DNA from 4 places in the Blastococcus carthaginiensis genome. Region 1 is predicted to be linked to each of the others. Evidence: riboswitches for the same ligand, from Rfam matches in the RefSeq annotation. Region 1 holds a riboswitch; each other region holds the start of a gene.
What was found. Region 1 has a riboswitch for cyclic di-AMP ahead of QOZ88_RS18145 (C40 family peptidase). Riboswitches for the same ligand answer to the same signal wherever they lie in the genome.

Region 1 (8,593 bases):
CGAACCCGATGGAGAAGGCCGCCTCGAGGTCGTGCCGCGAGTACGCGCGGAAGGCGATGTGGGTGTCGGTGTCGACGACCCCGGGGACCTTGTTGATCCGGCCGGCGATCACCTCGGCGACCTGCTCGAACTCGCGGACGCGGACGATGGCGATCAGATCGGCCTCGCCGGCGACGGAGTAGACCTCGCTGACCCCGTCGAGCTCGGCGACGGCCTGCGCGACCTCGGCGATCGAGTCGGTGGCGGCGTCGATCATCACGATGGCGGTGATCACGCCGGGGATGCTATCCGCTCGGGACGGGCGCGGGTGCCCAGCGACCGCCCGTCGGCGAAGGGATCGCTCGCGTCGCGCCCGGCCTCCACGCGCGCCAGGAAACCGCTGTAGGCCCCCGTGCCGGGCGCCGCGCAGGCCAGGGTGCCGGTGAGCTGCACCAGCCGGGTGCCGGGCTTCTCCAGCCAGCGCAGGACGAGTTCGGTCTCGTCGGCCGTCGTGGGGTGCTCGGCGTCGGTGCCGGGCACGGTCTCCGCGGTCGCCAGCAGACCGGGCAGCACGCTGCGGACGGTGCTGCCGCGCGGCGCGTTCCCGGCGGCGGCGAGGCGCCCGTACCGGACGACGGAGAGCTCCCAGCCGCCCTCGCCGTCGGGCCGGGCGAGCACGAGCTCGGGGACGGCGGCGAGCGACGCCAGCCGTTGCCGCCGCCGGACGGCCCGCACGAGCACGGCCACCCGGTCGCGCAGCACGGCGGCGTCCTCGTAGCGCTCCTCGCCCGCCAGCCGCTCCACCCGCTCGAGCAGCGGCCCGAGCAGGGGGCGGGGGTCGTGGCCGACCGCCGCGGCGAAGACCGCCGCCACCCCGGCGTACTCGGGAACCGACTGGGCGCCGGTGCAGGGGGCGCCGCACCGCCCCATGTCGGCCAGCGCGCAGGCGCTGACCGGCGTGCGGGGCGACAACCGGGCGGTGCACTGCCGCAGTGGCAGCACCTCGTGGACGGCGGCCACGGCGGCGTCGGCGGCGCGGCGGTCGGGGAACGGCCCGAGGAACACCCCGGCGTCGGGACGGACCCGGCGCACCACCGACAGCCGGGGGAAGGGCTCCTCGGTGAGCCGGACCCACAGCGCCCGCTCGGGGAAGCGGGACCGGCGGTTGTACCGCGGTTTGTGCCGGGCGATCAGGCGCAGCTCGCGGACCGCCGCCTCCAGCGCGTGCGCGCAGGGGATGGCCTCCACGCGTTGCGCGAGCCCCACCATCTCGGTGATCCGGCTGCGCTGCTCGCCCGACGTGAAGTAGCTGCGGACCCGGCTGCGCAGGTCGCCGGAGGTGCCGACGTAGAGGGGTTCGTCCTTCGGGCCGCGGAAGAGGTAGACGCCGGGCCCGTGCGGCACGGCGTCGGCCAGGTGCCGCTTCCGCCGGCGCTCGGGATCGACCTGCCGGGTCAGCCCGGTCAGCTCCTCCAGGGTGGTGACGCCGAGCGGCCCGAGCCGCTCGAAGAGCCCGTGGAGCACGTCGACGGTGGCCCGGGCATCGTCCAGGGCCCGGTGCGTGGGTGAGGTGGTGGCCGAGAAGTACGGGGCCAGGGTGGCCAGCTTGCAGTTGGGCACCTCGTCGCGGCTGAGCAGCCGACGGGCGAGGACGGCGGTGTCGACGGAGGCCGCCGCGGGCCACGCCATCCCGTTCTCGGCGCACGCCGCCCTGAGGAACCCGAGGTCGAACGGGGCGTTGTGCGCGACGAGGACCGCACCGCGGGCGAACTCGAGGAAGGCCGGGAGCACGGCGCCGATCCGCGGGGCCGTGGCGACCATCGTCGAGGTGATGCCGGTGAGCACGCTGATGTAGGGCGGGATCTCGTGCCCTGGGTCCACGAGCGTCTGGAACTCGCCGAGCACCTGGCCGCCGCGGACCCGGACGGCGCCGATCTCGGTGATCGCGCTGTCCTTCGGCGAGCCGCCGGTGGTCTCCAGGTCGACGACGACGAACGTCACCTGCGCCAGCGGCGTCCCGACGTCGGCGATGGAGACCTGCTCGTAGCGCGGCGGTGCTGGGGGAGGTGGCACGGGGCGGACGCTAGGTCGGGGTGCTGACACTCCGGGGGACGCGCGCCGGGCCGGCCACCCCCCGGGCGGGGGGCCGTGGGCCGCCCGACCAGGGGGAGCGGGGCGCCGGGTCCGGGGACCACCTGGCTTTCCGCCCCCGCACGGGTCACCATGCACGCCAGCGCCCGTCGCCGCCCGCGCGACCGGCCCGTTGCCTGGAGGTGGTCGGCGATGCCCGCGCGCTCCTGGGCGCACCCGTCCGGCCGGGCCCGGCGGCGGGTGGCGGTCGCGGCCCTCGCGGCCTGCGTGCTGGTGCTGCTGCCGGGCGGGCCGGCCGCCGCCGCGCCCAGCGACCAGCCGGGCGGCACCTCCGGCGTGCTGGAGAGCCCCGACCTTGACCGGCTGCAGCGGCGCGCCGCGGAGGTCCAGGACGAGCTGCGGGCCCGCCAGGCCGAGGTCGTCGCCGCCCGCGAGGCGCTCGCCGGGGCCCAGCGGGCCGTCGGCGAGGCGCAGGCGGTCCTCGACGCGGCGCAGGGCGTGCTGGCCGGGTACCAGCGGGAGGTGGCCGACTACGCCGCGGCCGTCTACCGGGACGGTGGCGCCCTCACCCCGCTGACCCTGCTGCTCAGCGGCGGCGACCCGGGGGAGGTGCTCTCCGGCCTGGGGTTCCTCGACGTGGTCGATGCGCACGCGGCCCGGGTGATCGGCGTCGCGGAGGGCCACCGGCGCGCCGCGCTGGACGAGCAGGCGCGCGCCCAGGCCGCGCTGGACCAGGCCCGGACGCGGGCGGACGAGGTGGGCGCCCGGGTGGCCGAGCTCGAGGCGGCGGCCGAGGCGGTCACCGCCGAGCTCGGCGACGCGCTCGCCGTCGTCGACGGTCAGCTCGCCCAGCTCCAGCGGGAGCAGCTCGCCGTCAACGAGCAGACGGCGGCGAGCTGGCGGGCCTACGTCGACCAGCTCCGCGCCGCGGGGCTGGCGGAGGTGCCGGCGTCCGCGCTGCGCGACCCCGGGCTGGCCCTGCCCGACCGCCTGGTGCCGGTGGGCGCGGGCGGGGGTGGTGCCCAGCGCGGGGTGGCCCAGCTGCCCGGTCGCCCCACCTCGCTGCTCGTGCTGCCCGTGGAGACGCTCGCCGCGGTCGGCGGCGCGATGGAGGCCCTGGGGCAGCCCTACGCCCCCGGGACGGCGGGGCCGGACTCATGGGACTGCGGCTCCCTGGTGCAGGCGGTCTACGGCCGGACCGGGGTCTCCCTGCCGGGGACGCAGGGGGAGCTGTTCGCGCGGACCGCGCCGGTGGCCCCCGCCGACGTGCTCCCCGGTGACCTCGTCTTCCTCGGCTCACCGGAGTCCGGCCTGGGGCACGTGGGCATCGCGCTGGACCCGAGGACCATGCTCACCGCCGACGCCCGGGCCGGTGCCGTGGTGGTGCGGACGCTCCCGGGTGACCAGGTGCTGGGCATCGGCCGCCCGGTCCTGGGCCAGCGGTCCCCGGCGGCCGTCCCGGAGCCGACCGCGGGGGCGCTGCGGACCGAGTGCGGCAACACCGTCTACCCGCCCAGCTACGACGGCGGCCGCGCCTGGGGCGGCTACCCGAACGGCCTGATCCCGCCCAGCGCGATGTGCCCCCTGGGCGTCGGCGGGCACTCCCTGCGGTGCGACGCGGCCGCGGCCTACCGGGCCATGGCGGCGGCCTACGCGGCGGACTTCGGGCGCCCGCTGTGCATCACCGACTCCTACCGCACCTACGCTGGCCAGGTGAAGCTGTACGGGGAGAAGCCGGCGCTCGCGGCGGTCCCGGGCACGAGCAACCACGGCTGGGGGCTCGCGGTGGACCTGTGCGGCGGCGTCCAGTCCTTCGGCACCCCGCAGTACGCCTGGATGGTGGCCAACGCCGGCCGCTTCGGCTTCCTGCACCCGACCTGGGCCGATCCGGGCAACGGGCGCGAGGAGCCGTGGCACTGGGAGTACGCCGGCAGCTGACGACGCCGGACCGGCGCCGGTGGCGCGGCCGGGAATGTCGGTGACCGCTCCTACCGTGCGCAGCGACTCACGGAGGAGAGAGGAAGCCATGCTCATCGACTGCGACACCTGCACCGCCCGCGGGACCGGCTGCGCCGACTGCGTCGTGACCGTGCTGCTCGGGGCCCCGCCGGGATGGCAGGGGGTCGACCCGGTGGTCGTGCCCATGACCGGCCGCCCCCGCGGCGGTCCGTCACCCGCCGCCGAGGACGTCGTCGTCCCGCCGCCCGGGGTGGTGGTGGAGTTCGACGAGGTGGAACGCCGGGCCGTGCGGGCGCTCGCCGAGGGCGGGCTGGTGCCCCCGCTGCGCCACCCGGACGGGGCCGGGGGTCACGACGGTGACCGCTCCCGGGGCCGGCGCACGGGGTGAGCACGGGCCCGCACGGACCGGTACCCCCTACCCCGGGTCGGGAGGTCGGGCGGGGAGGCGCGCCCGTGAGCTGGGGATCCTCGTCACACGGGTTTCTCCAGCGATCATTTGTCACGGGGGTATCACGATCGTTAAGGTTCACGCCGTCCGGCCGGGTGGTCGTCATCCGTCGATGGATGGCCTCGACCGGACACCGCCTAATCACCGCCGGGCGCGCACCACTGGCGCCCGGGGTGTACCGGGGACCCACCGCAGTTCTGGGGTGAGTTCTCCCGCAGCCGGCCCGCCGGTGCGCGGGGGATAGGGCCAGTCTTCCCAGCCCGAACCCGTCAGCTAACTCGGTCGGCGGTTGCAGAGGAAGAAACGGAGAGCCGCCGCTCGTGGCGACCCCTCACGCACTCCTGACGCACGCCCCCGAACAGCTCCACGCCGCCGACCGGTGCAGCTCGCGCGCCCGTCGCCTCGGTCCGCTCCGTTCGGGTTTCCTGGTCACCGCCGTCACGGCCGTGACCGTCACGATCCTCCCGGGGACGGCGTCGGCCGTCCCGGGCACGGCCGACGAGGTCGCCGCCCAGGTGGCCGAGGCCAGCCACGAGCTCGAGGTGGTCTCCGAGCAGCTCAACGAGGCGCGCGTCGTCCTCGCCCGCCACCAGGACGAGGCACGGGCCGCCAGCGCGGCCGCCGCCGAGGCGGAGGCCCGGATCGGCTCCCTCGACGGGCACATCCGCCGGCTGGCCCGCAGCGCCTACACCGGCAGCGGCATGTCGCAGCTCCACGCCCTGCTGACCAGCGACTCGGCGGACCACCTCCTCGACCAGCTGGGCACCCTCGACGCCATCGCCGGGCACACGAACGCGGTGATCACGGAGGTGTCGCAGGCGGCCGAGGGCGCGGAGCAGTCCCGCGACGCCGCCGAGGAGGCCGCCGCCGACGCCGAGCGGACGGTGGAGCAGATCGCCGCCCAGCAGGAGGAGCTCGAGGCGAAGATCGCCGACTACCAGCGCCGCTACGAGGCGCTCACCGCGCCACAGCAGGAGCAGGTGGCGCAGGCACACGGCGGCGCCGCCCTGCCCGCGCCGAGCGCCGTCACCGCGCCGAGCTCGGCCGCCCAGGTCGCGGTCAACACCGCGCTCGCCCAGATCGGCGACCCGTACGTCTGGGGCGCCGGCGGGCCGAACGCCTTCGACTGCTCGGGCCTGACCTCGTACGCCTACGCCGCGGCGGGCGTGACGCTCCCGCACTCCAGCCGGTCGCAGAGCCAGATGGGCACGCCCGTCTCGCGCAGCGAGCTGCAGCCCGGCGACCTGGTGTTCTTCTACAGCCCGGTCAGCCACGTCGGCATGTACATCGGCAACGGCCAGATGGTGCACGCCTCCACCTCCGGCCAGCCGGTGAAGGTGGGGAGCCTGGACTCGATGCCCGACTACAACGGCGCCCGCCGCATCGCGGGCTGACAGCTGCAGGTGCTCGACGAGGGCCGGTGATCCCACCCGGGATCACCGGCCCTCGTCGTCCGGCCGGCGCGCCGGACCCCGTCCGGGGATCGCCGCCACCCCGCGGGCGGCGAGGGGGACGGCGACCGGCTCACTAGGATCGGCCGGGTGAGCGCTCGCCGGGTCGCCCTGGTGGCCGCGGCCCTGCTCGGGATCGCCGTCGTCGTCGTCATCGCCGTCCGCACCCCGTGGACCGTGCTGCCGGAACCGCCCGGGGGGTACACCGAGCCGGATCCGACCGCCGGGCTGGACCCCGACCGGATCGAGCGCGCCGAGGCCTTCGCGGACGCGCTGCGGCCGGCCTCGCTGCTTTCCCTCGTGCTCGGTCTGGGGGTGTCGGCGGCGCTCGGGCTGACCCCGCTGGGGGCCCGGCTGATGCGCGCCGTGGGGGCGCGGGTGGGCGGCCGGTGGACCCTCCAGGTGCTGGTGGGGGTGCCGGTCCTGCTGCTGCTGGGGCGCCTGGCGACCCTCCCGATCTCGGCCTACGCGGAGTCGGTGCGCAGCAGCTACGGGCTCTCGACGCGGAGCTGGTGGCTCTGGCTGCGCGACGTCGCGGTCTCCCTGGCGATCAGCGCGGCGCTGACCGTGCTCGTGCTGCTGGCCTTCCTCTGGCTCGCCCGCCGCGCCCCGCGCACCTGGTGGGCCTGGGCCGGCGCGGCCGCGTCCGGCCTGGTGGTCGTCGGGTCGTTCCTCTACCCGGTGGTCATCGAGCCGGCGTTCAACTCCTTCGAACCGTTACCGGCGGGGGAGCTCCGCAGCGATCTGCTCGCCCTCGCCGAGGAGAACGGCACACCGGTGCAGGACGTGCTGGTCTCCGACGCCTCCCGGCGGACGACGGCGCTGAACGCCTACGTCTCCGGGTTCGGGTCGACCCGGCGGATCGTCGTCTACGACACCCTGCTCGGCGAGCTGCCCGACGCCGAGATCGAGTCCATCGTGGCGCACGAGCTGGGGCACGTCGCCGCGGACGACGTCCTGACCGGCACGCTCATGGGCGCACTGGGTGCGGGGGCGGCCACCGCGCTGCTCGGCTGGCTGCTGAGCTGGACGCCGCTGCTCCGCCGGGCCGGCGCCGGACGACCCGGTGACCCGCGGGTGGTGCCGCTGCTGCTGTTCCTCGTGTCCGCCGGCGGGCTGCTCGCCACGCCGGTGCAGAACCTGGTGTCCCGGCAGATCGAGGAGCGCGCGGACCTGCACGCCCTCGAGCTCACCCGCGACCCGGAGGCGTTCGTCGACATGCAGCAGCGGCTGGCCGGCACCAACCTCGGCGACCCGGACCCGCCTGCGGCCTGGCACTGGTTCTTCGGCAGCCACCCCACGACCGCGCAGCGCATCGCGATGGCCGCGGACTGGGCGCGGCTGGAGGGCCCGTGACGCGCACCCTCGTCGTCACCAACGACTTCCCGCCCCGGCAGGGCGGCATCCAGACGTTCGTCGCCGCGCTGCTGGACCGGCGGCCGCCGGACTCCCTGGTCGTGCTCGCCTCGGACACCCCGGGCTCGGCCGAGCACGACGCGGCGCTGCCGTACCCGGTGGTGCGCCGGCCGACCGGCATGCTGCTCCCGACGCGGGCGACGGCACGCGCGGCCGTGGACCTCGTCCGGCGGTACGGCTGCGACACCGCGTTCTTCGGCGCGGCCGCACCGCTGGGGCTGCTCGCGCCCGCGCTGCGGGCCGCCGGGGTGCGGCACCTGGTCGGCGCCACGCACGGCCACGAGACCGGCTGGGTGGCCCTCCCGGGGAGCCGGCAGGTGATGCAGCGGATCGCCACCGGGCTGGACGTCCTCACCTACATCAGCGAGTACACGCGGGACCGGCTCGCGCCACCGCTCGGGGGGCGCACCCGGCTGGCCCAGCTGTCGCCGGGAGTCGACGTCGACCGCTTCACCCCGGAGGTCGACGGGGCGGCGGTGCGCGCGCGCCACGGCCTGGGCGACGCACCGGTCGTGGTCTGCGTCTCGCGGCTGGTCGCCCGCAAGGGCCAGGACGTCCTCGTCGCGGGGTGGCCGCGGGTGCTCGCCCGCCACCCGGCGGCGCGGCTGCTGCTGGTCGGCGGTGGGCCGGACGAGGGGGAGCTCCGCCGCGCGGTCGCGGCCCGCGGGCTGCAGGACTCCGTCGTCCTCACCGGCCCGGTCGACCACGACGAGCTGCCCGCGCACTACGCGGCCGGCGACGTCTTCGCCATGCCCTGCCGCACCCGGCGCGGTGGGCTGGACGTCGAGGGGCTCGGCATGGTGTTCCTCGAGGCGGCCGCCTGCGCCCGCCCGGTGGTGGCCGGCACCTCCGGGGGAGCCCCCGAAGCGGTGCAGGACGGCGTCACCGGGCACGTGGTGGACCCGCGGTCACCCGCGGCAGTGGCGACGGCGCTGGCCGGGCTGCTCGACGACCCGGAGCGGGCCCGGGCGATGGGGCGGGCCGGACGGACGTGGGTGGAGCGGCGGTGGTCCTGGACCACCATCGCGACCGACTTCGCGCAGCTGCTCGAACCCGGCTGCGACCAGGCATAGGAAGCTTTACCTACGTCATGGGGCCTGCGGACGTAGGTAAAGCTTCCTATGCCCCTGGTCGGCGGCGGTGCTCAGCGGGAGTAGAGCGACTCGACGTCGGAGCCGAACTCCTTGAGCACGACGTTCCGCTTGAGCTTGAGGCTCGGCGTCAGCATCCCGTTGTCCTCGGTGAAGTC
Region 2 (8,593 bases), on a different contig from region 1:
CGACCCCGCCACCGCGCTGGCCGCCGCCGCGCTCATCGCCTTCGTGGTGGTCGACGCGCACCTGTTCTTCTCCGGCCGCCGGGCGTGGGTGCACCTGGCGCTCGCCGTCGGCGCCGTCACCGCGGCGATGCACGCCTCCGGTCAGGTGCCGCCGGCCACGGCGCTGGGCCTGGACGCGGTCCTGGTCGGCCTCGGCGTCGTCATCCGCCGGCTGGTCATCCGCGCCTCCGGCGCCAGCCGCGACCCGCTGACCGGGCTGCGCAACCGCCGCGGTTTCGACGAGGCGCTCGACGAGCTGCTGTCGGAGGCGGCCCGCACCCGCGAGCCGCTGTCGGCCGCGCTCCTCGACGTCGACCACTTCAAGCAGGTCAACGACACCTACGGCCACGAGGCCGGCGACCGGGTGCTGTGCCGGGTCGCCGACGTCTGGCAGGCCGAGCTGCCGGCCGGTGCGGTGCTCGCCCGGCACGGCGGCGACGAGTTCTCGCTGCTGCTGCCCGGGACGCGCGGCCTCGACGCGCTCGCCCTCGTCCGCCGCATCTGCGCCCTGCACCCCGACGTCCCGCTCTCCTGCGGCGTCACCCAGCACGCGACCGGCGACAGCGCCTCCCAGCTGATGCGCGGCGCGGACCGCGCGCTCTACGACGCCAAGCTCCTCGGCCGCGGCCGGGCGGAACTCTTCCCCGGTCCCGCCGCCCGCCCCGACGGCGCGATGCCCGGGGTGCGGCCGCCTCGCGGCTGAGGAACCGCAGGTCACCGCGCTCTCACCCGGGAGTTCCCGAACCGGGTCACCCAGCAAGTCGGATGCATCGCAGTCCGTGACGGCGCGCACGGTCGTGATCGCGGCGAGACAGAGCATGGCCTGCGGCACCCGGCTCCCTGGCAGGTTCGCCCGCATTCCACGGGGAGTCGATCGAGGGAGAACAGGGATGCGGTACTTCAAGGCGGCGGCGGGTGCAGCCGCGGCCATGGCGCTGGTCGTCGTGTCACCGGCGGCGGCCGGCGCGGACGACGGCAAGGGGCACGCCCCGGGTGGGGACGTCACCACCGTCGTCGGAGGGCTCGACGGACCACGGCAGCTCAGCGAGTACAAGGGGCGCCGGCTTATCGTCGCCGAGGCCGACACGGGGGAGGTGACCTGGATCGACCCGCGCGGGGGGCGGTCCCACACCATCCTGTCCGGCCTGGGCAACGCCCAGGGCGTCGACTACGTGCGCGGCCTGATCTACGTCGCGATCGGGGAGTTCGCCGGTCCGCCGGAGGCGGGCGAGGGCCTGCCCAGCCAGCAGGTGGTCGAGGCGACGCCGGGCGGGGAGATCCTGCGGACCTGGGACCTCCTGCAGTACGAGCTCGACAACAACCCCGACGGCCAGCAGCAGTTCGTCGACGGCGAGCCGTTCGAGACGCTGTCCAACCCGTTCTCGGTGCTCGCCCAGCCGCACCGGATCCTCGTCTCGGACGCCGGTGCGAACGCCGTCCTCTCCATCGACCGCAAGACCGGGGAGATCAGCACCTTCTTCGTCCCGCCGGTGGTCACCGACGTCGAGGGGTGCGCGGAGGCGTTCAACAACCCGGGCACGGTCGGCTGCGACCCGGTGCCCACGGAGATCACCGAGGGGCCGGACGGGAAGATCTACGTCGGCACGCTGGGCGCGGAGGTGCCCGGCGCAGCGCGGGTGTACGTGCTGGACCAGCACGGCACGCAGGTCGGCGTCATCGATGGCCTGACCGGCGTCACGGGGGTGGCCGTGGACCGCAAGGGCACGGTCTACGTCTCCAACGTGCTCGAGGGCGCGCCGATGGGTGAGGGCCCGCCGCCGACGGACTTCGACCCGTCGACGGTCGGCGAGCTCACCCGGATCGAGCGGGACGGCGACCGGTCCACCGCGCAGGTCACCATGCCGACCGGCCTGGAGATCGAGGGCGGGGACCTCTACGCCTCGGCGTGGAGCATCGCCGGCTTCCTCGGCATCCCGTCGGCCGGTGAGATCCAGCGGGTCGGCCCGGGCGCCTTCACGACGGCGGCTCCCTGATCCGGCGGTAGCACCGGGAGGGCGGTCGGGGATCTCCCCGGCCGCCCTCGCGGTCTGCCGGGGTGGGGTCAGGGCAGCCCGGCGTGCGGGACGGCGACCTCCGTGGCCACCAGCACCGCCTCGCGCGCCGGCGCCCGCGTGTGCTCGTAGAAGTCGGGCGCGCAGCACAGCAGCAGCGTGCGGCCGTCGTCGCCACCGAGCGCGCAGGCGTAGGTGCCCAGGCCGTCCGGCGCGGCGATCTCCTCGACCACCCGCCCGCCGGGTGCGACCCGCAGCACCCGCGAGCCGAAGCCGTCGGCGACCCACACGTGCCCCTCGGCGTCGAGGGTGCACCCGTCCGGGACGACGACGACCTGGCCGAGCAGCTCCTCGACCGAACCGCCCACCGGCTCGGGACCGAACTCGGCCCACGTGCGTCGTGGACCCAGCGAGCCGTCGGCGGCGATGTCGAAGGCCGAGAAGCGGTTGCCCCAGGTCTCGCCGACCAGCAGCGTGCCGCCGTCCGGGGTGATCACCGAGCCGTTCGGGAAGCGCAGCCCCTCGGCGACGACGGTGACCGTGCCATCGGGGTCGACCCGCTTGAGCGACGCCGGGGCCGGTGCGCCGCCGCCCATGAGGTCGAAGCCGAAGTCGCCGACGTAGGCCCGGCCGGCGGCGTCGACCACCATGTCGTTGAGGTGTCCGCCGCAGACCGCGGACAGGTCGGCGTGGGTGGACACCTCGCCGTCGGTGAGCCGCAGCAGCCGCTGGTCCTTCATGGAGACCACCAGCAGCGAGCCGTCGGGCAGCCAGCCCAGCCCCGAGGGCTGGTTCTCCACCTCCAGGACGACGGTCTCCGGGCCGCCCGCGGCCGCCACCCGGCTCACCGTGTGCCGGTAGAAGTCCGACACCCACCACTGCCCGTCGCGCCACCGCGGCGCCTCGAAGTAGGAACCGCCCTCCAGCATCGTCCGGAACGCTCGATCAGCCATGCCGCCGGACGCTACGACCATCCGGACCCGTCGACCACCTGCGGTTTCCACCTCCGGAGGCCTGGGCAGGGGGTAGGCCATGGCGACGGAAGACGCGCACCGGTGAGCGTCCGGGACCTCCTCGAGCGCGCGGTGGACCGCGTCGAGGCGTGGCAGGTGCTCGACGCGCCGGGCTACCAGGTCGAGCACGGGGTCTCGCTGACCTTCCTGCTGGCCGGCCGGTACGCCCGCCCGCTGCAGGACCTGCTGCACGGTGTCTGGCTCGGGCACCCGCTGCACCCGGTCCTCGTCGCGGTACCGATCGGCTCGTGGAGTGCGGCCGCCCTGCTCGACGGCCTCGACGCCACCGGCCGCGGCGGTCCGGGTGCCGGGCAGGCGGCCCGCGCGGTCGTCGGTCTGGGGATCGCCGGCGCGGTTGGCTCGGCCGCGACCGGGATGACCGACTGGCAGCACGCCCACGACGAGGCCCGCCGGGTCGGGATGGTGCACGGCGCGCTCAACAGCGCCGCGCTGGCGCTCTACACGTGGTCGTTCGCCGACCGGGGCCGCGGGCGCGCCGCACGGGCGCGGGTGACCGCCGCCGCCGGGTACGCCCTCGTGCTCGCCAGCGGCTACCTGGGCGGCGTGCTCTCCTACCGCCACCGGCTGGGCGTCGACCACTCCGCGGCCGGCCGGTCGCCGCGGGTCTTCACCCCGGTGGCCCGCCTCGCCGACCTCCCCGACCGCGAGCCGGTCGAGGTCACCGCCGACGGGGTGCCGGTCGTGCTGGTCCGCACCGACGAGGAGGTGCGGGCGCTCGGCGGTCGCTGCCCGCACCTGGGCGGCCCGTTGGCGGAGGGCTGGCTGCACCGCGACGAGCTGGTCTGCCCGTGGCACGGGTCGCGGTTCGACGTCGGTACCGGGGAGCCGGCGCAGGGGCCGGCCACGGCGCCGCTGCCCTGCTACGACACCCGGGTCCGCGACGGCGCGGTCGAGGTGCGGCGGCGGGCCCGCCGGCGCCCCCCGACGGCGATCACCACGGGGGCGGAGGCGGCCCGGTGAAGGCCGACGAGGTCCTGATCGCACACCACGACGTGCTGCGCGGGCTGCTCCGCGAGCTGGCGGAGACCACCGACGACCAGACCGGCCGGCGCGAGGAGCTGCGCGACCGGTTCCTGCGCGAGATCGAGATCCACGCCCAGATCGAGGACGAGCTGTTCTACCCCGCGGTCCCCGACGTCTCGCCGCTGCTGGCGCTCGCGCACGCCGAGCACCGGCAGATCGACGACCAGGTCGCCACCGTGATGCGCCTGGACGTCACCGACCCGGAGTTCACCACCGAGGTCCGCATGCTGGAGAAGACGGTGCGCCACCACACGATGGAGGAGGAGCAGCGGATGTTCCCCCAGTCGCACGCCCTGGGGGAGGAGCGCCTCGAACAGCTCGGCGAGCAGCTGCGCGCCCGGAAGCGGGAGCTCGAGGACTCCGGCGGGATGCGGCTGATCGTGCGGCTGAAGCGGGCGACGCTGCGCCACGCGTAGCCGCGCGGCGGTCTCCCCGCCGCGCCGCCGTCCTCGGCCGCGCCGCCGTCCCCGGCCGTGCCGCCGTTCCCCGGCCGGGCGCGCACGGCCGGGGAACCGGAGCCGGTCAGACGACGCGACGCGCCGTGTTGTAGCCCCACATCGAATCCACCGGCACGACCGCGACCGGGTTGCCGTAGGTCGAGGAGTGCACCATCAGGCCGTCGCCGATGTACATGCCGACGTGGCCGACCGGGTCGTAGAAGAAGATCAGGTCGCCGGGCTGCAGGTTGGCGCGGTCGACGTAGACCCCGGCCGTCGACTGGGCCCGCGAGGTCCGCGGGATCTCGACGCCCGCCGCCTGGTAGGCCGACCAGGTCAGGCCGGAGCAGTCGTAGCCGCCCGGGCCGGTGCCGCCCCAGACGTAGGGCTTGCCCTGCTGCGCCAGGGCCGTGTCGACGGCGACCTGCGCGGCGTGGTTCGGGGCGACAACGGTGCTGGTGACGACGGGCCCCGTGCCGCCGCCCCCGGCGTCACCGGTCGAGGCGGTGGCGGCGAACGGGGTGAGGGCGATGCCTGCACCGGTGAGCAGGGCGAGCGCCGCCCCGCGGGCGGAACGACGGGTGGTGGACGTGCGAGTGGTCGTCATGGACGACGGTTTCTCCTGTTCTCCGACAACCGCCTACCGGGTGAGCTGACGGGTTCGGGCGGGGAACGCGCCCGGCGCCCCGGACTGGCCGGTGGCGCTTCACCCCAGAACTTCGGTGGGTCCCCGGTCCGCGCGACGGCTTGTGCCGGTGCACGGTTCGGCGGTGTCCGTCCGGGTGTCACCGGGGGTGGTGACGGCGGGTCCCGGCCGGACCGCGGGGAACGCTAGGTCGGTCACGGATAGGTCACAACGCGACCGACACGCCGCCCGTCGGCGCTCCTCGGTGCTGCCCGGCTCGTCGCCGCCGACCGCGACTCGCGAGCCGACCACCGGGGTTGCGCCGGCGGCCGGAGGCCTGCGTCGGGGTCCGGTGACGGACCGCTGTCGGCCGTGTACTTCTCCGGACGGCGGTGTGGCTCAACGCTGCGTGCTCGACCCATCGGGCCTCCGTAGCCGCGGGCCAGCGACCGTCGCAGCGTCCGCCGCGTCGTAGCGGTCGGTCGACGTCGGCCGGGTCGCGACGTCAGCCCCCGTCGCACCGGTCAGCCGACGTCGCAGCGGTCAGCCGACGTCGCAGCGGCACGGGCAGTCTTCGGCGTGCACCGGCCGGCCGCTCCGGTCGTCCAGCTCGTCGCACTCCGGCGGGCACGCGCACGTCCAGCCGTCGTCGATGTGCCGGAAAGCCCCGGCCTCGAAGCGCCGCTGCAGCTCCTCCTGCCGCCGTCGCGCGGCGCCCGCCCGCCGGGCCGCGGCGCGCTCCTCCGGGGCATCGCCGGGCTGGGGGAGGAGGTGGTCGTCCGGGCGATCGCGGGTGCGGTCGGCGGCGTCCTCCCACGGGCTTCGCCGGTCGAAGGTGTACGTCGGTCGCGGTCGCCCGGGCTGGTGCTCCCACCGCCATGCGCGTTCCTCGCTGAGCATCGTGTCGAGATGGGCGGGGAACCGCCGACCGGCCCTGTCGCGGACGGCGCCCGCGGCCATGCCTTCGACCGGGCGACCCGCATCGTCGAGCAGGACGAGCCGGAGACCGGCGAGGTCCGCCGCGGCGGCGAGCAACCGGGCGTCAACGCCGCGGGTCCCTGCCTCCATGGCGGCCACGGCGGACTTCGAGACGCCCAGCCGGGCCGCCATTTCCCGTTGGGACAGATCGGCCCGGCGGCGGATCCGCCGCAGCAGACCGCACAGGTCGAACTCCGTTGGCACACGGTCGTCGGGCACCCGCCGAGCCTGTCCACCGGGCCCGGCCAGGTGCGACCCCATGTGCCCTTCTGTGGATAGTCACGCTCTGCCCACACCCGCGGGGCAGAGGGGTACTGGGCCGGGAGGGCGCCGGACGCAGCTAGATCTCTGCCCACTGCGGCGGGGCGGAGGGTGACTGTGCCCGGAAGGAGTGTGGCGGTGGCGCGCTGGCTGTCTGCCCACTGCGGCGGGGCGGAGGGTGACTGTGCCCGGAAGGAGTGTGGCGGTGGCGCGCTGGCTGTCTGCCCACTGCGGCGGGGCAGAGCGTGACTGTCTTCGAGGAACCTCTCCCCGTCCGGCCCGGGCAGCCGCCGCGCCTCCGACGGCGCCGGGCCGAGGGGTACGAATGCGGCGGGACCCGCGGCGGTTTCGCGGGAGGGCGCGGCCGACGGTGGCCGGCACCACAACGGGGTCCGGGGCACATGGCAGCATCGCCGGGTGGCCCGTCTGCTGATCGCCAACCGCGGCGAGATCGCCGTCCGCATCGTCCGCGCCGCCGCTGCCGAGGGCTGGACCTCGGTCGGCGTCGCCGCCGCCGACGAGCCCGACGCACCCCACCTCGCCGCCGCTGACGAGGCGCACCTCCTCCCCGGCAGCGGACCGGCCGCCTACCTCGACGCCGCCGCGATCGTGCAGGCCGCGCTCGCCACCGGCTGCGACCTCGTCCACCCCGGCTACGGCTTCCTCTCCGAGACCCCCGATCTGACCCGTGCCTGCGCGGAGGCCGGCCTCACCGTCGTCGGGCCGGACGCCGAGGACCTGGCCGTCCTCGGCGACAAGGCGCTGACCCGCAGCCGGGCCGCCGAGGCCGGCGTGCCCGTACCGCGCGCGGCCGACGGGGACGCGGCCGCGGTCGCGGCACTCCTCGACGAGGTCGGCGCCGTCATGCTCAAGGCCCGGTTCGGCGGCGGCGGGCGGGCGACTCGGGAGCTGCGCCGGAGGGACGACGTCGCCGCCGCGCTCGACGCGGTGCAGCGCGAGGCACGTGTCGCTTTCGGCAGCGGCGAGGTGCTCGCCGAGGAGCTGGTCGAGCGGGCGCGCCACATCGAGGTGCAGCTCCTCGGGGACGGCCGGGGGAGTGTCGTCGCGCTCGGGGACCGCGACTGCTCGCTGCAGCGCAACCGGCAGAAGGTCGTGGAGATCGCCCCCGCGCCCCGGCTCCCCGACGGCGTCCGCGCCGAGCTCGCCCGAGCGGCGCGCGCCGTCGTCGGCAGCGCCTTCCGGGGCCTGGCGACCGTGGAGTTCCTCGTCCCCGCGGACGACCCCGCCGCGTTCGTCTTCCTGGAGTGCAACCCGCGCCTGCAGGTCGAGCACACCGTCACCGAGGAGACGCTCGGGCTGGACCTCGTGCGGCTGCAGCTGCGGGTCGCCGCCGGCGCCACCCTTCCCGACCTCGGGCTGGCCGACGGCGCGCCGCGGCCGGTCGGCACCGCCGTCCAGGCCCGGGTCGTCGCGGAGACGGTCACCGCCGACGGCGCCGTCCCCTCGGCCGGCACGATCACCGCCCTCGCGCTGCCCGGCGGCCCGGGCGTGCGCGTCGACACCGCCGCCCGCCCGGGCGCCGAGCAGAGCCCCCGCTACGACCCGCTGCTGGCCAAGGTGGTCGTGCACGAGCGCGCCGGCTCGCTCGCCGACGCCCTGCGCCACCTGCACCGGGCGCTCGGTGAGGTCCGGGTCGACGGCGTCCCGACCAGCACCGACTTCCTCCGCGCCCTGCTCGCGCACCCCGGGGTCGCCGAGGCCACGACCACCTTCGTCGAGGACCACCTCCCGGAGCTGGTGGGCGACGAGGCGCCCGCGGCGGAAACAGGTGAAGGGCTGCGTGCACCGGTGCCCGGCACCGTCGTCGCGATCGAGGCGGCCGACGGCGCGACGCTCGATCCCGGTGCAGCGGTCGTCGTCCTCGAGGCGATGAAGATGGAGCACGTCGTCGCGCTGCCCGCCGGCGGCACCGTGCGGCGCATCGCGGTGCGGATCGGCGAGACCGTGCGCCAGGGCCAGCTGCTGGCCGACGTCGCGCACGCCGACGGGGACGCCGCGGCCGACATCGCCGCGATCGACCCCGACGCCGACCGCCCGGACCTCGCTGAGGTGCGCCGCCGCCACGAGATCGGCCTCGACGAGCACCGCACCGACGCGGTCGCCAGGAGGCACGCGCAGGGCCGGCGCTCCGCGCGGGAGAACCTGGCCGACCTCGTCGACGAG
Region 3 (3,343 bases), on a different contig from region 1:
AGCTCCCACGGCGAGGGGAACGGGTCGACCGGGGACACCGTCACCCCGACCGCGAACCCGACCACCGACATAACCGCAGGCTAAGCCGGGGGTACGACACTTTGGGGCACGACGGGGCAGGGCGTCGGAGGGAAGCGGGTCGCCCACCGCGGGGCGGGCAACGGGTCGGACGCCCACGACCGCGGCGGGGTCAGGGTGATCCCGGCCGCGTGTCGGCGGTGACCGAGGCGGCATGCAGGGTCACCGCGGCCCGGGTGCGCCCGGGCCGCAGGGCCTCAGTGCCTGCGTCGGCTGAAGCGGCTGAGCAGTCGCTTGAGCAGGTTGGCCTTGACGAGTCCGGAGATCAGTCCCATGTCGTCCTCCTCGTTGCGGTGGGTGTGCAGGGATCGCCGCTCCCTACCCGCGCGCTGCCGGATCCATGTGCCGGACGCCTAGACTGCCTGGCACGACGGACGAGTCGGCTGGGCGGTCGCGTCGGTGGGGGAGACCCCGCCGCCGAGGAACGTCCGGGCTCCACAGGGCAGGGTGGTCGTTAACGGCGACCCGGGGTGACCCGCGGGACAGTGCCACAGAAAACAGACCGCCGGCGTCCGCGCCGGTAAGGGTGAAACGGTGGTGTAAGAGACCACCAGCACGCCGGGTGACCGGCGTGGCTCGGTAAACCCCACCCGGAGCTAGGTCAAGAAGGAACGGTGGTCCGCCGCCGCTCCGCGCAGGCGTTCGAGGGCGGCCCGCCCGAGCCTGCGGGTAGACCGCTGGAGCCTGCCGGCAACGGCAGGCCTAGATGGATGACCGCCCATCGGGAGGCCGTGAGGCACCCGTGGACAGAACCCGGCGTACAGGCCGACTCGTCCGTCGGCCCCCCGCTCTCGTGCGGCGTCCGCGGCGTCATCCGTCCGGGCGAACGGGGGCGCTGCGCTCATGTCCGGTGACTCCACGTGCCGCTGTGCGGAGGGTCCGCGAAAAGGCCGGGTTCGAGCTTCTGGCTCGCCGATCGCCTTGCCTACCGTTCGCACGTCCGCTGACCGGCGGACCCGGAGGTCGCCCGCCGAACCTGCCCACGGCCGCCCGGAAGCGTCGAACACGACGGGCAGGCGCGGGGGACCCACCGTTCGTGGCCCTCCGGGACCTCGGGGTGAAGCCGCGCCGTGCGCGGCCGGGCAGCTCTCGCCCGAACCCGACAGCTAACCCCGCAGGCGGCGAGAGGCTCACCACCCCATGCCCAACAGCCATCGCACCGTGGGTCGACACCGTCGTCCCTCCCGCAACCGCGCCATGACCGCCGTGGCCTACCCTGCCGTGGTCCTCGCAGCGGCCTCGGCCGTCACCCTGGGGGCCATCGGCCCCGCGGCCGCCCACACCGGCGAGCACACGGTCCGTTCCGGCGACACCCTGAGCAAGCTCGCGGCCGGCCACGGCACCACGTGGCGCAGCATCCACGACGCCAACCGCGACACGATCGGCGCCGACCCGAACGTCCTGCGCGTCGGGCAGGTCCTCACCATCGGCGGCTCCGGCGCGGCACCGGCGGCGGCACCGGCGGCGGCGCCGGCTCCCGCCGCCGCGGGGTCGTACACCGTGGTCGCCGGCGACACGCTGGCCGGGATCGCGGCCCGCCACGGCACCACCTGGCAGGACCTGCACGCCCTGAACCTCGGCGTCATCGGCCCGAACGCGAACGTGCTGCGCGTCGGGCAGGTGCTCGCCCTGAGCGGCGGGGGAGCGGTTCTCGAGCGCGCCAGCCGGGCTGAGCGGCCCGCCCCGGCTCCTGCTCCTGCTCCTGCTCCGGTGGCGACGTCCGCGGCCTACGACCAGTGGGACGTGCACGTCCGCCCCGCCGTCCAGGAGATCGCCGAGGCGAACGGCGTCGGGACGGTACTCACCCGCCCCGGCCACAGCCCGACCGCCGGCCGCGCGGCCGACTTCATGGTGTACACCGACGCGGCCAAGGGGAACGCGGTCGCCCAGTACGTGATCGACAACGCGGCCCGGCTCGGCGTGGACTACGTGATCTGGCAGCAGCGGATCGCCGGTCCGTGGACGGGCTGGGCGTGGCAGCCCATGGCGGACCGCGGCTCGGCCACGGCCAACCACATGGACCACCCGCACGTGGCCTTCCTGCCGTAACCACCGCTCCTCCGCACGTCGCTGAGCCGGCCGTACGCCGATCACCCGTGGTCGGTCGGTCGGATGGCCGGGAGTCTTCGCCGGCCAGGGTCGGCACCATCTCGGTGTTCCAGCTGACCTGGGGCTGATCCGTGGGCCGGGGGCACCGGAGCGTCCCCCGGTCGGCGTCGGTGGAGCGTCCCCGAAGGGGATGCCGAGGTCGCGACGGCGTGTCACGAGATCGTCATGCACCCGATCGTGTTGCGCGCGTTCGAACGGTGGACGGCAGGGCATGACGTGATCACGCCCTGATCGAGGGCCGGGTGAGACGCCGCTCCGCGCGTCGTGTCACCGACCGCTGGGTTCTCCCCGACCCGGACGACCGACCGGCGCAGCACCGCGCCGGCCACCCATCCCCGGGAGCCGGAGCAGACCGCGCTCCGGGTCTCCGAGACGAAGGAGTCTCCATGCGCAAGGCATTCGCCATCCCCTCCGTCGCGATCGCTGCTGCGGCGTTCCCGCTGCTGACGATGAGTGCGGCCTCGGCTGCCCATGACGGCAGCTACCAGGCCGACCTGGGCTCGCTGAACGACTCGGGTGTCACCGGCACGGGCATGGTCACGCTGGAGGGTGACCAGGCGATCGTCACCGTCGAGGCGAACGGTGTGCTGGCCGGTTCGCCGCACGCCCAGCACTTCCACATCGGGGCGCAGGGCGTCTGCCCGCCGGCGTCGGCCGACTCGGACGGCGACGGGATCGTCACCACTGCCGACGGCATCCCCTTCTACGGGGAGATCGGTGCGTCGCTGACCACCGAGGGTGACACCGGCGCGGACAGCGGTCTGGCGGTGGACCGCTTCCCGACGCCTGAGGGGGACAGCTACACCTACGAGCGGACCTTCAGCATCGATCAGGCCACGCAGGAGGCGTTCGCGGCCGGTACCGCGGTGCTGGTGGTGCACGGTATCGATGTGAACGGCAACGGTGAGTACGACGCCGAGGCCGGTCAGAGCTCGCTGGACCCCTCGCTGCCGCTGGAGGCCACCGCGCCGGCGGCGTGTGGTGTGCTGAACGCCTCGCAGATGGGTCAGATGCCCGCCGGTGGTGCTGACACCGGTGCCGGTGCCACCAGCGGTATCGAGGAGCAGGCGGCGATCGGGGTGGGTGCGCTGGCCGCTGCCGGTGCGGTCGCCGCGGGCACCGTGGCCTACCGCCGTCGCCAGGCCGCCGACCAGGC
Region 4 (8,593 bases), on a different contig from region 1:
TGGGCGGCCTGCTGGTCCTCGGAGCCGGGCGGGTCCTGACCGACCCGGTCGGCGCCGTCGACGGGGCGCGCGACCTGGCCGACGACCCCGAGGGGTGGCTGGCCGAGCACCCGGGCGTGGTCGACCACGTCGTCAACGCCGCTCCCGGTGCGGCGTCGCGGCTGGGCCTGAGCACCGGCGGGCTGCTCTCCCCGTGGTTCGGCGGCGGCGACGTCCGGTCCGCGGTCGCGCGGCTGGGCCGGCTGTGGCCGGACGGGGTGCCCGTCGTGGCCGAGCGGCCGGACGACGTCCGCGCCGCCGCGGTCCGGCCGCCCCGGGGCGTCGCGGACCTGCTGGCGGCGCTCGACCTGCGGTCCGAGGAATCGGACGCCGACCGCGACCACATCGGCGTCCGGGTGCTCACCCGCGCCGACGGCACCACCGCCTACGTCGTCGACATCCCCGGGACGCAGGACTGGGACCTGCCCGGTGGCGGGGTCAACCCGGCGACCAACGACCTGGGCACCAACCTGCGGGTGCTCGGCGGCGACGTCACGACGCGGCAGCGGGCGGTCGCCGAGGCGCTGCGGCGGGCCGGCGCCGGGCCCGCCGACCCGGTGCTGCTCGTGGGGCACAGCCAGGGCGGGATGGTGGCCGCGCAGGCGGCGCACGACGCGGGGACGGCGGACTTCCCCTACGACGTGCGCTGCGTGCTCACCGCGGGTGCGCCGATCGGCCGGGTGGAGGTGCCCGCGCGGGTCCAGGTGCTGGCGCTGGAGAACGTCCACGACGTCGTCCCGCACCTCGACGGCCGGGACAACGACGACGACGCGAACGTGACCACGGTGACCTTCGAGCGGCGGACCGGGGCCATCGGCACCGACCACGGGCTCCGGAACAGCTACCTGCACGGCGCCCGGGCCGTCGACCGCAGTGACGCCCCCTCGCTTGCGGCCTACCGGGTGAGCGCGGCACCCTTCCTCGCCGGGTCCGGCGATGACGTGACCGTCGTGGCCCACGTCTACTCGATCAGCAGGGGGTGAGCGGTCCGTGCGCCTGCTCGTGCCCGCGGCGGTGCTGCTCGCCGTGGCCGGCTGCTCCGGCGGGGGCGGTGGGACGCCGCCGGCCCCGTCCCCGGACGCTGCCGGGATCGGTGCCGCCGTCGAGGCCGGGCTGCTCGCCCGGGACGACGTCGCCGCCGTCGACTTCCGCTACAAGGACACGGCGACGGACCCGGCGAGCAGCACGGTGGACGTCACGGCCAAGCCGGGCGCCGACCCGCGCGCCATCCACGAGGAGGCGGTGCGCCTGGTGTGGCAGAGCGCGTTGCAGCCGCTCAACTCGATCGGCGTGAACGTCGTCGACCCCCGGGATCCGGTGCGGGGGCTGTCGGAGGTGGTCGACCTGCTCGACCCCGCGGACACCGCGCCCCTCGAAGAGCGGTACGGCCCGCGCCCGGGCTGAGGCCGTTCCGCCCGCTGGCTACTCTGCCCGCGTGGAGGCGGCGGCGGTCGTGCTGCCGGAGTTCTCGCTCATCGTCCTGGGCGTGCTGCTGCGCCGCTGGGCCTGGCGGTCGCCGGGCTTCTGGGTCGACCTCGAGCGCCTCGTGTACTTCGTGCTGTTCCCGGCCCTGCTGCTGCGCACGACACTGGCCGCCGACCTGGCCGCGGGCGGGACGGGCAGCGCCCTGCTGGCGGCCCTCGGGGCGCTCGCCGCGGGCGCGCTGGTGGGTGCGCTGGTGCGCTGGTTCCCGGGCGTCGACCGGGTGACCGCCGCCTCGGGCTGGCAGACGGCGTTCCGCTTCAACACCTACCTCGCCCTGGCCCTCGTCGACGACCGCGGACCGGCCGCGCTCGCGCTCATGGGCGTGCTGCTGGGCGTCACGGTGCCGGCGGTCAACGTCCTCGCGGTGCTGGCGCTCGCCCGCGGCACGGCCACGTCGAGCGGTCGCGGCGCCGTCGTGAGCGCGCTCGGCGCCGTGGTCCGGAACCCGTTGATCGTCGCGACCGTCGTCGGCCTGCTCGGCAACGTGGCGGGACTCGCGCTGCCGGAGCCCGTCGACGCCACGCTCGGCCGGATCGCGGCCGCGGCGGTCCCGCTGGGGCTGCTGACGGTGGGCGCGGCGCTCCGTCTGCGGGAGCTCGACCCCAGCGGGTGGCTGCTCTCCGGATACCTGGCGGCGGTCAAGCTGCTCGTGGTGCCCGCCGCCGCCCTGGCCCTGCTGGCCCTGCTCGAGGTCGAGGGCGACCAGCGGGCGGTGGTGCTGGCCTTCGCGGTGGTGCCCCCGGCCACCGCGTCCTACGTGCTCGCGGCGCGGATGGGCGGCAACGGCGGCTTCGTGTCGGCGCACATCTCGGTGGCGACGACCGCCGCGCTGGGAACGGTGCCGCTCTGGCTCCTGCTCACCGGCTGAGCGGGCTCGCGCCAGGTCCAGCCACCTGAGGCGCCACGGATCGGTGGACGGGAGGTTCGCGCCGGCCGAGCGCTGGACGCCTACTCCTCTCCCGGGGCCGCCGTGACGACATCGACGGACATCGTGTGGAACTGCACCCCCGGGACGGACGGGTAGCCCTGCTGACCCAGTGCGAGAGCGATGCTGGCCTCGGCGTCCGGGCGTGCGCCAGCCGCTTCCTCGGCGGTCGCCTCGACGACCCGGCCGTCCTCCTCCACCCTGACCGCCCAGCCCCCGTCCGCCGCCCGCCAGGCAGCCGCGCCGGCAGCCGACAGGGCCGCCTGGTCGACGACCTCCACGGTGTAGGTCACCGTCGCGCGGTATCTCGTCACCCTCGCGATCCTGGCACGGGGTCGTGCCTGGGCGAGGACCAGCCGGTGCGCTGCGGCCGAGGCCCGGCCGACGCCCGGTAGGCGGCTCGCGCGGCTCTGATGGTCCCGTACAGCGGGTGCGCCGTGTTGTCCCGCTGGTTGAGCGGCGGGGTCAGCTCGGCGATGACGGAGGCCTCCACCGCTGGCGGGTCCGGGTGCACCGCCCAGGTCAACCGGAGATGAGCGCGCATCCAGTCGGACAGCCGTTCCTCGTCCGCGTCGACGGGGACGACGCGGTCCGTCGTCCAGCGGGTGCGGTAGCCCTCGGACGACATGAGCAGCGCAACGAGGGCGCGGCGCAGCGTGGAGGACCCGGTCGGCCCTCGGAGATGGTTGCGGCCCACCCTGGTGCGCAGGTCCTGCGCCAGCCCGACGTACAGCAGTTCCAGCCCGTCGAGGGACGGATGCGCGGGACCGCTCACGTCGGACAGGCTGCCCGGCGGAGCCCACCAGGCGTAGAGGCCGGACTCCCGCGGCAACGTCGCGTGGGCCCCGTCGGCGTCGGTCGGTGGGCCGCACAGCTTCTCCGCGACCGTGAGTGCGTCCATCACGTCAGGAGCGTCGCACCGTTGCCCGGAAAGGCGCTTCCCGAGGAACTCGGTGGGTACCGGCGACAGCCCTCCGAGCCCCGGCTAGCGCGAGCTGCCGATGCGCTGGAGCGGAAGTGTCGTCGTCTCCGTCAGCTGAGCCGCACACGGCACCGACTGCACCGGCCTCGCCCGTGAGAATGCCGAACATCACGACCCGGGGCTCGTGAACCCTGACCGCAGCCCACAGCGGCGCTGCCGCGCACGCGCCTCGACGACGGACGGCGCAGCAGTGACCGAGATGGCGCAGGCTCGATGTGCACGACGTTCCTGCTGCCGATCACGGACTCCGAAACAGGCGTGAGAGCGGGCGGCTGTCAGGGACTGTGCATCTCCGGGAGGTGTGGCTCTCGGACATCTAGTAGTGATCTGGACAGGACAGCGAGGAATCCGCAGCCTCCCAGGCGGCTACGAACTCCTCCGCCGCCTCGCCCTGGATCCACGCCAGCGGGGACTCCCGGCCGTCGATCACCAGCAGTCGCTCGGATGTGGTCCAGTCAGGGGCGCCGACATTCTCGGTCGGATCATCGGCGACGAGCGTGACCTGAGGATCGCCCGATGCCGGCCTGACCCAGTCATCCACCGTGAAGGTGACGTGCAGGCCACCGGCTCGCTCCGTCGTCCCCCGGACGGTGCCCCAGAAGACGTGGTCGGAGCAGGCGATGACGGCCTCGGGGGACGCCAGGCCGCCGTCGCGCCGCGTTGCATCATCGGAAGCACAGGCAGCGACGAGCAGCGAGACTGCGGCAACCGACCCTGTGCACGTCGTGAAGCGGACCGTGTCCATCCCGCACCCTCCACCCCTGCCCGGCGGAAACGCCAGCTCAGCCACCAGCAGCGGAAACGGAGACGCCGTCGAGCACGAGGCGGGACCGCGACCGTCGTTCGGTGGGGCGGGTGGGGCTCGAACCCACGACCCAGGGATTATGAGTCCCATGCTCTGACCGGCTGAGCTACCGCCCCGGACGTACCAGCCTGCCAGAAGCCCCCGCGGAAACCGCGTCGCGGCCCGGTGCCCGAGTGGCGGACCGCGAAGGTCCGTTACCACCCTGTGACATATCCAGGTTTCGCTTGTACCGTCTCTCGCGGCCCACCCGATCCCGCTCCCGAACCCGGGGGCTCGGGCGGGCCCCGCCGAACTCTGCGGTCTGACCGCCGCGGGGACCGGGGACCCACGTTCTCTGGGGTGAATCCCGCCTGCGCCTCCACGGGCAGGCAGGTAGGGCACGTTCCGGCCCGAACCCGTCAGCTGACCTGGTAGGCGGACCGAGGAACGGAGACAGTCGCCTTGGCGACCACGCACCACCTGAAGGGCGTCCTGCGGCGCCCACGCCGCGCCGCCGGCCGGGCGACCATCGCCCTCACCGCGCTGCTGTCGCTGTCCCTGCTCGGCGCGCCGGCCTCGTCGGCGGCACCGAGCGCAGCGCAGAGCGAGCACGACCGCGTCGCCGCCGAGGTCCAGGGCATCGAGCAGCGCGTCCGCGAGGCCGAGGAGCGGCTGCAGCAGATGACGCTGCGGGCCGAGGAGGCCAGCGGCGCCGTGCTGGCCGCGCAGGCCGAGCTCGACCGCGCCCGGCAGCACGCCGACGCGATCGCCGCCGAGCTCGCCGCCGTCCGGGAGGCCGTCGGACGCACCCAGGACGACGTCGCCACCCTGGGCCGCGAGGCTTACATGGGCAGCGACGAAGCGTTCACCGAGATCGAGATGGTGCTGCACGCCGAAGGCCCGGGGGAGCTGCTGCAGCAGGCGGCGACGCTGGACCTGCTCGGCGAGGACCGAGCCCGGGTGCTCGAGGAGCTGCGGGTCGCCGAGGCGCGCGAGGCGCGGCTCGACCGCGAGGCCAAGGCGGCCGTCGCCGAGCGCGACGCCGCCGCGCACAAGGCCGAGGAGGCCCAGACGGAGGCCGACCGCCTTCTCGGCGAGGCGCAGGCCGAGTTCGACGCCCTGACGGCGGAGAAGGCGAGCCTCGACCAGCAGCTGCGCGACGCCGAGATCCGGCTGCTCGAGGTGAAGGGCGCCGAGGACGCCGCCCGCGCGTACGACGAGGCGCAGGCGGCGGAGCAGGCACTCATGACGGTGGCCGCCGCCCCGGGTGGCAGCGGCGCTGCGTTGACCCAGGGCCGGGTCACCTCCTGCTACGGCGCGCGCTGGGGCACGATGCACCTCGGTGTGGACATCGCCGCGCCGATCGGCACCCCGATCTACACGCCCGAGCCGGGCGTCGTGCTGCAGGCCGGTCCGGCCAGCGGCTTCGGGCTCGCCGTCGCGATCCAGCACCCCGACGGGGTCATCACCGTCTACGGCCACGTGAACCAGTTCTTCGTGTCGCCGGGCCAGGTGGTCAGCGGCGGGCAGCAGATCGCCGAGGTCGGCAACCGCGGCCAGTCCACCGGGCCGCACCTCCACTTCGAGACACACCGGGGCGGCCTCTACGCCGACCGGGCCAACCCGGTCTCGTGGCTGGCCCAGCGCGGCATCTCCCTGGGCGGCAGCTGCAGCTGACCGGTGCGGCGCGTCGCCTCGGGCAGTATCGGGGCGTGCGGACGGCGGTGGACAGGGCCTGGCTGCGGGCAGCGGTGCTCGGCGCCCTGCTGCTCGGTGGCGGGGTCGCGGCGCTGACGCTGGACCTGCCGTCGGCGGACCACCTGCGGGCGGTCGTGGACGGGGCCGGGGCCGTCGCCTGGCCCCTGCTGGTGGGCGCGGTGGCGCTGGTGCTGCTGGCGCCGGTGCCGCGGTCGGTGGTCTCGGCCCTCGTCGGCGCGGTGCTCGGCTTCGCCGCGGGGCTCGCCGTGGCCTTCGTCGGCGGGATGCTCGCCGCCGTCGTCGCCTTCGGGCTCGCCCGCGCGCTGGGGCGGCCGGCCGTCGCCCGGCTGGCCGGTCCGCGCCTGGGACGGCTGGCCGGCGGCCGGACCTTCGCCGCGGTGCTCGTGAGCCGGCTGGTGCCGGTCGTCCCCTTCGTCGCCGTCAACTACGGGGCGGGCCTCGCGGGCGTGCGGCCGGCGCCCTTCGCCGCAGCCACGGCCGTGGGGCTGGTCCCCAGCACGCTGGTGCAGGTGGGTCTGGGCGCCTCGGCCGGCGTGCTGTTCGCCCACCTGGACGCCGCCGTCGTCGTCGCGGGCCTGGTGGCGGGCCTCGCCGTGCTCGCCGTCGGCACGGCGTGGTGGTACCGGGGCCGGACGGCGCGGCCGGCCCGCGGGGGTGCCTAGCCCCGGCCGAACAGCTGGCCGAGCACGCCGCCGGCCCCACCGACGGTGCGGGCGGCCAGCTGCAGGATCGGCCCGCCCGGGATGCCCGGTGCCTGCTGCACGATCGGCGCCAGCTGCAACAGACCCGGCACGTCGTGGACCTTCAGCTTGCGGCGCGCTGCCGCGGGGACGGGGTTGACCCGTCCCGACGCGGCGTCGAGCAGCAGGTCGGCGGCGGCCTCGACGGCCGGCCCCTCGACGACCCCGGCGGGGACCCGGCGCACCTGCCAGCCGCTCGCGTCGGAGGTGAACCCCCAGCCGCCGTCGGGGGTGACCAGGCTGACCCGCCCGGAGATGCCGCTCGAGGCCGCCAGCGCACCCGTGACGTCGGTCAGCGCGGCCACTCCGGACTGCAGCACGGCGGCGGGTGGGGGTTCCGCCCCGCAGGAGACCAGGTCCAGGCCGTGGACGGCGAGCTCGTACGCCTGGCCCAGGGCGACGCTGAGCAGCGGCACCCGGCCGACGACGGAGACCGCCGGCGCGGTGTCGAGCTCCACGGGCTCGTCGGCCAGGTAGCGGGCGGTCGCCTCGCGGTTGCGGCGCAGCCCGGCCAGCACCTCTTCGCGGGAGGCGTCGCGGTGGGCGGCGACGACGCGGGCGTTCACCGCATCCGGGTCCGGTGGCGTCCCGGTCGCGCCGGTGCGCGCCGAGGCGATGAGGTCGTGCAGGGCCGCGTGGTCGTCCCAGCACCCCAGGTGCACGCAGATCTCGTGCGCCCGCCATCCCGGCAGCCGCGAAGACCGGCCGAGGTCCACGGACTCCGCCTGCGCCAGGAACGCGTCCCACGCCTCCAGCACCATCCCGGCGACGGCGTCCCGTCCCGCCTCGGCCATGCCCTGGTGTGCACCCACGCGGGTGGCCCTACCCGGAGGCCCGGCGGGGCAGGCATCACCTCGCGTGGCGCCGGTCACCCGCAGGGGTGAGCACGGCGTCAAGCAGCGGCCGGGCGGGACCGATCGCCACCCTGTGAGTGACGCATCGGCGCATGACCGCCGAGCCGGGAGCCCTCCGGCCTCCGGAGTGCGGCCGCGGTCGGCCGCGACCGCGGCGCTGACCCGCGTGCGGTCCGGGCTGTACCGGCCGCTGGCCGGCGACGACGCCCGCGTCGCCTTCTGGATCCGGCACGTGCGGATCGGCGTGCTGGTCACCGAGCTGTCGGCGCTCGCCGTCGCCGCCTACGCGCTGCTGGCCGACGGTCCCGTCGCCGCCCGCCTCGGCCTGGTCGGCCTGGCCGCCGGCACCGCCGTGGCCGTCCCCGCGACGCTGCTGCTCCCGCTGCGGGCCATGATGCGCGACTGGCGCGGCCCCACCCTCTTCTACGGCTGGACGCTCGCGACCATCGTCGTGGTCGTCGTCGCCACGCGCCTGGACGGCGGCGCCGCCAGCCCCCTGGACGCGCTGCTCTTCCTCACCCTGACCTACACGGCGGTCGTGTACTCGCCGGCCGGGGTGGTCGCCATGGGCAGCGTCATGACGGCGGCGTACCTGTTCTGCATCGAACTGCCGGGGCTCACCACCAGTGGCATGTTCTTCCTGGCCGTCATGGGGGTGTTCACGATCGTCTGCGCGATGGCGTCGGCCAACTCCTGGGCCGCCTACGACCGGCAGATGCTCCTGATCCGCACGCAGGAGGTGCTGGCCTCCACCGATCCGCTCACCGGCATCCCGAACCGGCGGCTGTTCCTCGAGCGGGTCTCCCGCGCGGTGGAGGCCGCGGCGTGGGGTCACCAGTCAGTGGTCTGCCTCGTCGACCTCGACGGCTTCAAGGCCGTCAACGACGCCGACGGCCACGCGGCCGGGGACGCGCTGCTCACCGCGGTCGGGGCGGCCCTGGGCGGTGCCGTCCGCGAGACCGACACCGTGGCACGGCTCGGCGGCGACGAGTTCGCGGTGCTGGCCGACGTGACCGCCGGGTACTCGGCCGCGCTGCTGGCCGACCGGTTGCGCTCCGCCGTCGC

Region 2: another riboswitch for cyclic di-AMP. It lies ahead of QOZ88_RS17535 (C40 family peptidase); the one in region 1 lies ahead of QOZ88_RS18145 (C40 family peptidase).
Region 3: another riboswitch for cyclic di-AMP. It lies ahead of QOZ88_RS23045 (LysM peptidoglycan-binding domain-containing protein); the one in region 1 lies ahead of QOZ88_RS18145 (C40 family peptidase).
Region 4: another riboswitch for cyclic di-AMP. It lies ahead of QOZ88_RS16125 (peptidoglycan DD-metalloendopeptidase family protein); the one in region 1 lies ahead of QOZ88_RS18145 (C40 family peptidase).

Annotation. Positions count from the first base shown of each region.
Region 1 is NZ_JASNFN010000025.1:66,764-75,356, reverse strand. It holds gene QOZ88_RS18165 (Lrp/AsnC family transcriptional regulator) at 1-274, opposite strand, end outside; gene QOZ88_RS18160 (DEDD exonuclease domain-containing protein) at 271-2,052, opposite strand; gene QOZ88_RS18155 (D-alanyl-D-alanine carboxypeptidase family protein) at 2,263-4,008, shown strand; gene QOZ88_RS18150 (hypothetical protein) at 4,097-4,417, shown strand; cyclic di-AMP (ydaO/yuaA leader) riboswitch at 4,602-4,781, shown strand; gene QOZ88_RS18145 (C40 family peptidase) at 4,924-5,871, shown strand; gene QOZ88_RS18140 (M48 family metallopeptidase) at 6,019-7,284, shown strand; gene QOZ88_RS18135 (glycosyltransferase family 4 protein) at 7,281-8,417, shown strand; gene QOZ88_RS18130 (AMP-dependent synthetase/ligase) at 8,489-8,593, opposite strand, start outside.
Region 2 is NZ_JASNFN010000024.1:60,474-69,066, forward strand. It holds gene QOZ88_RS17510 (GGDEF domain-containing protein) at 1-742, shown strand, start outside; gene QOZ88_RS17515 (ScyD/ScyE family protein) at 930-2,033, shown strand; gene QOZ88_RS17520 (SMP-30/gluconolactonase/LRE family protein) at 2,102-3,004, opposite strand; gene QOZ88_RS17525 (Rieske 2Fe-2S domain-containing protein) at 3,107-4,045, shown strand; gene QOZ88_RS17530 (hemerythrin domain-containing protein) at 4,042-4,524, shown strand; gene QOZ88_RS17535 (C40 family peptidase) at 4,631-5,152, opposite strand; cyclic di-AMP (ydaO/yuaA leader) riboswitch at 5,168-5,325, opposite strand; gene QOZ88_RS17540 (helix-turn-helix domain-containing protein) at 5,714-6,367, opposite strand; gene QOZ88_RS17545 (acetyl-CoA carboxylase family protein) at 6,827-8,593, shown strand, end outside.
Region 3 is NZ_JASNFN010000058.1:172-3,514, forward strand. It holds partial or broken gene QOZ88_RS23035 (hypothetical protein) at 1-71, opposite strand, end outside; RNA gene rnpB (RNase P RNA component class A) at 454-855, shown strand; cyclic di-AMP (ydaO/yuaA leader) riboswitch at 1,066-1,211, shown strand; gene QOZ88_RS23045 (LysM peptidoglycan-binding domain-containing protein) at 1,285-2,127, shown strand; gene QOZ88_RS23050 (hypothetical protein) at 2,574-3,343, shown strand, end outside.
Region 4 is NZ_JASNFN010000021.1:7,439-16,031, forward strand. It holds gene QOZ88_RS16090 (lipase family protein) at 1-1,022, shown strand, start outside; gene QOZ88_RS16095 (hypothetical protein) at 1,030-1,443, shown strand; gene QOZ88_RS16100 (AEC family transporter) at 1,475-2,392, shown strand; gene QOZ88_RS16105 (hypothetical protein) at 2,473-2,763, opposite strand; gene QOZ88_RS16110 (GIY-YIG nuclease family protein) at 2,760-3,350, opposite strand; gene QOZ88_RS16115 (hypothetical protein) at 3,748-4,176, opposite strand; tRNA gene QOZ88_RS16120 (tRNA-Ile) at 4,279-4,352, opposite strand; cyclic di-AMP (ydaO/yuaA leader) riboswitch at 4,522-4,653, shown strand; gene QOZ88_RS16125 (peptidoglycan DD-metalloendopeptidase family protein) at 4,678-5,892, shown strand; gene QOZ88_RS16130 (TVP38/TMEM64 family protein) at 5,928-6,596, shown strand; gene QOZ88_RS16135 (maleylpyruvate isomerase N-terminal domain-containing protein) at 6,593-7,486, opposite strand; gene QOZ88_RS16140 (GGDEF domain-containing protein) at 7,695-8,593, shown strand, end outside.